DNA from 2 places in the Cytobacillus pseudoceanisediminis genome. Region 2 is predicted to be linked to the other one. Evidence: predicted binding sites of a transcription regulator. Region 2 holds the regulator's gene; the other holds the start of a gene.
What was found. Region 2 encodes Rex, which represses fermentation and respiration genes when NADH is low (regulators of the CRP and FNR family bind a similar motif). Its sites were predicted from a motif close to TTGTGAAATATTTCACAA; they were not measured.
Positions count from the first base shown of each region.

Region 1 (3,232 bases), 350 kb from region 2:
TGTCGTTAGGCCTGCCAGTAAGATTGCTGTTCCAGTAGCACCTATTAAACTGATGCTGACACTAAGAGAAGATCCGGGTATATCGAAGTTAATGACTGTGAACTTCAGCAGGCCCCTTCAGCAAAAAGACCTTTAAAAGCCGGGAAACTCCATATTAAAATAAATAGGGTCAATAGATAAAATGGTGACCATGCTTTAACAATTTTACCTAAGGAATGCTGTTCAAATCGACACTCTTTCCCATTGAGCAAAAAGATATTTTTTGGTTTCCACTTTTTCAGAAATAACGCTAATACACCCATTGCTAATAAGGAAGGAATAATATCAGCAAGCTCCGGGCCTATAAATATCGTGATGATTGCTTGTGCCAAAGTGTAAACCCCAGCTGTGATCAGGATAGCCGGGAATACTTCCTTAATTCCTTTAAACCCGTCAATGAGCCATATTAATAAAAAGGGAATGGTAAAGTTAATAATCGGCAGTGTCAGAGCTGTCATGATCGACACATCCATGGAAGTAACCCCTGGAATCCCAAACGTATCGACAATGCCGACCGGTATTCCAATCGCACCAAAGGCGCCTGAAGCACCGTTTGCGATGAGACAGAGCATGGCTGCCTGTAAAGGCTTGAAGCCCAGTGACACTAACAGCACGGCACAAATGGCAATCGGTACGCCGAAGCCGGCAGCTCCTTCGAGAAAGGCATTAAAGCAAAATCCGATCAGAAGAAATTGAATGCGCTGGTCCTGGGAAATTCCTGCGATGCTTCCGCGCAAAATATCAAACTTGCCTGATGCCACCGAAATTTTATATAGCCATACAGCCATGACAATAATCCAGCCAATTGGCCAAATTCCTGATGCAGCACCTTGAATAACACTTCCTGCCGCTTCTCCGAATGGCAATTTAAAGATGATAAGAGCGATGAAAAAAGTGACAGCTAAGTTTACTAGTGCTGCATGAATACCCTTCATTTTCAATACCGTCAAGCAAATCAGAAATAACAGAATCGGTATAGCTGCCACCAGGGAGGAAATAGCCAGGTTATGAAAAGGATTGAACGTTTCCACTAACATATGATCTGCCCCTTTGGATCTAAGATGTCAACTCGTCATAATGCTGAATTTTGGATGTCTTTTAAGGTTTGAACAGATCTAGCAAACTTCCTTTTTTCATCCTCTGTCAATGACAGCTCAACAATATTTTTCACACCGTTTCTTGTGATAAGTGACGGAATCCCGACAAACACATCACTGTGGCCATATTCTCCTTCTAACAATGCTCCAACCGGCAATACCACATTCTCATTTCGTAAGATGGCTTTTGTTATTCTGACCAGCCCCATCGCAATTCCATAGTAGGTTGCACCTTTTGCGTTAATAATTTCATATGCAGCATCCCGGACTTGGACAGCAATTTCTTCTTTTCTTTCTTCTGTTAATCTCTCAGCTACCGGGGTTCCGGCAATATTGGCAAAGCTCCATACCGGGAATTGGGAGTCGCCATGTTCACCGATAATATACCCATGGACACTTACGGCTGCCGTATCAAATTCTTTCCCTAATAAATAGCGGAATCTGGCAGAGTCCAGGATGGTTCCAGACCCGATGACTCTTTCTTTAGGCAAGCCAGAGAATTTCCAGGTTGCATAAGATAAGATATCGACTGGATTTGCTGCAACTAAGAAAATCCCATTAAATCCAGAATCCATAATGCTCTCTACAATGGATTTGAAGATCTTAACGTTTTTATTCACGAGATCCAGCCGTGTTTCTCCCGGTTTTTGCGCTGCCCCTGCACAGATCACCACAAGAGCGGCATCCTTACAGTCCTTATAAGAACCATATCTAATCGTCATAGCCGTTGGAGCATAGGCAATGCCGTGGTTTAAATCCATGACATCTCCTTTTGCTTTCTCCTCATTTACATCAATAATGATTAACTCATCACATAAGCCCTGATTTAATAAGGCATAAGCATAACTTGATCCAACAGCGCCATTTCCTACTAATACAATTTTGTTTCCTAATGTTAAATTCATAATAAGTTCCTCCAATAATTAATTGTGAAATATTTCACATGAGATCATAAAAAAATATTCTATTGATTTCATCTTATTTAGGTGATTAAATCTATGTGAATTAATTCACATATTAAACTAAAAAAATATCGATATAGTTATTTGTGAAATGCTTCACATTTAAAATATATCAGTGCTTTTGTTTTTGCGCAAGTCTTTCCTCAAACTTTTTTAAACAATTAAGGAGTGGATAAGAAGTGCCAGCCCCCTGTAAGCTGCAGCATAGCGGGGAGCTGGCACTGATCATTATTGCACTAATACTTTTTTCCGTGCTTCATCCTGAATGGGATTTGTGCCATTCTCCACACCCAGCTCATTTAGCCATTTGCGATAGGCAATAGTAAGGGCGTCTGACTTAAGATGCAGCTCTGCCTGTAAGTCAAGCGGCAGAAGCTCTGGTTTTTGACTTTGGACGATATCTAAATCCTGATAAAAAATCGTATCCTGAAATTCAATAAAAGGCTCATCCGGCATGTCCAGATCATAGTTTCTGGTCAACAGCATAAATGCCTTGGCCTGCTCATGATCCTCTTGATTGACAGCTAGCAGAATCGTCAGCTCATCATCCGATCCTTCCGTTGTTTTTGTAAAACGGGCGGTAGTTGGATTAAGGATTTCATACACATAGTCAGCATACCCGCCTTTGGAGCGTCCGTCAGGGTTCGGCTGATAGACCGGGATTTTACTAGTAATTAAGCGATTATCAACAAATTCAACTTTATAATCGACAACCTCCGCATGATCCTCATCTCCAAGCAGGCCTTCATGTACAAACATAAGATGCGAAACATCCAGGAAATTTTCAATAATTCTTGGGGCATTTGCTTTTACCTCATAGGGGCCGCAAATTGCAGTCCGGTACCCCTCCATGCTATATTCAGGAAAGGAAACAAGCGGCGCCGGATCTTCCCCTAAGTTAACCCAGATCAGCCCCAGATACTCCTCACAATGGTAAACGGTTGCTCTTGCTTTACTTGGAATGGCTCTGCCGCTCGGCAGGGCAGGAATCTTCTCACAGGCACCTGTACAATCGTATTCCCAGGCATGATAAGCGCAGACCAGATTTCCGTTCTTCACCTTTCCAAGGGAAAGGGCTGCCCCCCGGTGGATACAAAGATCCTTAAATGCGTGAACCCCTTTTTCATTGCGGAA
Region 1 is NZ_CP097349.1:4,215,397-4,218,628, reverse strand. Features, by position in the region: partial or broken gene M5V91_RS22775 (L-lactate permease) at 1-1,076, opposite strand, end outside; gene M5V91_RS22770 (L-lactate dehydrogenase) at 1,112-2,041, opposite strand; gene M5V91_RS22765 (aromatic ring-hydroxylating dioxygenase subunit alpha) at 2,327-3,232, opposite strand, start outside.
Region 1: a site for Rex is predicted at 2,064-2,081, ahead of M5V91_RS22770 (L-lactate dehydrogenase). Genes of this name have one in related genera too.

Region 2 (3,232 bases):
GCGGCTTTGTGCCCTTTTGGTTGTGGAAGCACGGGCAAGATTTCGCTGGATAAAATCCTGCAGCTTAGCGATCTCTTCCTGCTGTTTCTCGAATTGCTTCATTTCTCTTTCAAAGTTAGCCGCTTTTTGATCGAGATAGGAACTGTAGTTTCCTGGGTACTTTCTTATTTGGCGGCGGGAAATCTCGTAAACCTGGGAAACGACCTTATCAAGGAAATATCGGTCATGGGATACGATTAGAATGGCACCGTTGTATCCCTGCAGGTACTGTTCGAGCCATGATAATGTTTCAATATCCAGGTGGTTGGTAGGCTCGTCCAGTATTAAGATATCAGGCTTTGTCAGCAAAAGTTTACCAAGGGCCAATCTGGTACGCTGTCCGCCGCTCAATGATGAAATTTTAGTGTCATAGCCCATTGAGCTGAAGTTGAGTCCGTGGAGAATGGAACGGATATCTGCCTCATATTGATAGCCGCCATTTTCTTTGAAATCAACCTGAAGCTTGTCGTATTCTTTTAAGATGCGTTCATAGGCATCAGAGTTATTTAGGATATCAGGGTCTGCCATTTGTTCTTCAAGGCTGCGAAGCTGTTTTTCCTGCTTCTGCAGATGACTAAAAACAGTCAGCATTTCATCCCAAATGGATAACTCTGATTCCAGGCCGGTATTTTGTGCAAGATAGCCAATTGTTACTTCCTTTGGCTTTATAATCTCACCGGAGTCATATGTCATTTGTCCGGCAATAATTTTCAAAAGGGTGGACTTTCCTGCACCATTGCGCCCTACTAGCGCAATCCTGTCCCTGGTTTGTACTTCAAGCTTTATATTGGTTAAAATGGGATCAGCGCCAAAATTTTTCGCCAGCTGATTGACTTGTAATAGTATCATGTTCTTTCACCTCGGGTATAGAGTAAGTGTAACTCATTCATATATGTTCGGCAATAAAGGAGACAGGACTATAATCCCTTCTGCAGGGCATTCAATCAAGACAAAAGGCAAATAAATATGTGAGGAACAATACAAAGCACATACAAAGTAACAGAAAAATAGTGTATGATTTTGAAGAGAGGTGTTTTGAATGGCGGATTTTACTCATTTTAATCAAGAGGGCAGGGCAAAAATGGTGGATGTCAGCGATAAACCTGAAACGGCAAGAACAGCCATTGCTCAATCAAGTATTACTCTTAATCAGGAGATATACGAAAAGATAACATCCAACTCTATGAAAAAGGGGATGTACTCGCTGTTGCACAAACTGCAGGCATTATGGCGAGCAAGAAAACATGGGACATTATTCCGATGTGCCATCCGCTGCCGCTTAAGGGCGTGGACATTTCATTTTCATGGAAGGCGGAAGAGGAAGAGTATGTCCTGATCATTACTGCTTCTGTAAAAACGAAGGGAAATACGGGTGTGGAAATGGAAGCGTTAACAGCCGCTTCTGTCTGTGCGCTGACCGTTTATGACATGTGCAAGGCTGTAGATAAAGGAATGGTGATTGGGCCAACCTTTTTAATAGAGAAAACAGGCGGAAAAAACGGAGATTTTAAAAGAAATTAATTCATCATAAGAAATGGGGATGGACGAATGGCCAATGAACCAATTAAGATACCGCAGGCAACAGCTAAACGGCTGCCTTTATACTACCGCTTTCTAAAAACCTTCACTCATCAGGCAAACAAAGAGTCTCTTCAGCAGAATTGAGTGAGGCGGTAAAGGTAGATTCTGCAACAATCCGCCGCGATTTTTCGTACTTTGGTGCGTTAGGAAAAAAGGATATGGATATAATGTGAATTACCTGCTGGGCTTCTTTCGGAAGACTCTTGACCAGGATGAGCTGACTAAAGTAGCTTTGATCGGGGTAGGGAATTTAGGAACAGCCTTTCTTAACTATAATTTTCTTAAAAATAATAATACCAAAATAGAAGTAGCCTTTGATGTTGATGAGAGTAAGGTTGGCACGAAAATCGGTGATGTACCGGTCCATCATATGGATGACCTTGAAGAAGTTATTATAAATAATAATATTCAGGTGGCGATTTTAACGGTGCCGGCACCGCCTGCCCAGGCTATTACCGATCGGATGGTGAATGCGAAAATAAAAGGAATCCTTAATTTTACACCTGCGAGGCTCACTGTGCCAGCCTCGATTCGGATTCACCATATCGATCTGGCAGTAGAATTGCAGTCACTGGTTTATTTTCTGAAAAACTATCCGGAAGAAATGTAAAAAAATGAGCCTTTTGGGGGCTCATTTTTTCATTTTATTTTTCATTTTAAAATGCAGGCCAACCATCCGCAGTCCGGTGCCAAAATCGAATGTGGCAATTATAATCAGAAAATAAGTAAAGAATCCCCAGGTTTCTTCATGCTGGATATTCTGTATGGCTATAAAAGTGAAAAGGCATCCGAGAAGGATGTAAATAAAGCCTGAAAACAAAGGTGTGCTTCTCATCAAAATCCCCCAGTAAGTTTAAAACTCTGCAAAGCATTTCCCTATGCTAGAAAAAGCTGATAAAGCTCTGCATTTTTTCCATTTCTTCTAACCATTTTTGCATATTATCCTGATTCAGCTGGATAACCGCAACAAAGGTGTTCATCGCCACATGGGCAAAAATCGGCACAATAATCCGCTTCGTTTTGACATATAAGAAAGCAAAGGTGAACCCCATTGCCGAGTACAGCAGTACATGTTCAGGCTCGAAATGGGCAAGTGCAAAAATGACTGAGCTGATCAGGGCCGATAAGAAGAAGTTGAAGCGCTTATGGAGAGAACCGAAAATAACTTTTCTAAAGACAATCTCCTCAAGTATTGGCCCAATGACCGAACTAATTAAGATAACGATTGGCGATGCTTCAATAATCCGGATAATCTGCTGCGTATTCTCAGATCCCATTTCAATCCCAATCATATTTTCAATGCTGGCAGCAGTAGCTTGAGCGATCAGGGCCAAAAATATACCCCCAACTGCCCAGCCCGCTGAGCTTGCTGCGGAAGATGCATCCCTATCCAGGCCTTTTTTCATCTCTTTTCTTAATAATAGAAGCGTAATGATCAGTGTAACCGTAAAACTGATGACAAGCCAGTAGGCTACAGCCAGGATCTGCATGTTTTCGGGGTTCTGTCCAAGGGCATCTGCAATAAATAACACAAGCGGAACGCCAAACAAACTGGACAGCTGCATGGCAATATAAGCTATTAATATAAACCAATATTCCTTCTTCAAAATGT
Region 2 is NZ_CP097349.1:3,869,331-3,872,562, reverse strand. Features, by position in the region: partial or broken gene M5V91_RS20855 (ABC-F family ATP-binding cassette domain-containing protein) at 1-888, opposite strand, end outside; partial or broken gene moaC (cyclic pyranopterin monophosphate synthase MoaC) at 1,079-1,560, shown strand; partial or broken gene M5V91_RS30640 (winged-helix domain-containing protein) at 1,588-1,793, shown strand; gene M5V91_RS20845 (redox-sensing transcriptional repressor Rex) at 1,790-2,230, shown strand; gene M5V91_RS20840 (YdiK family protein) at 2,252-2,455, opposite strand; gene M5V91_RS20835 (CPBP family intramembrane glutamic endopeptidase) at 2,502-3,227, opposite strand.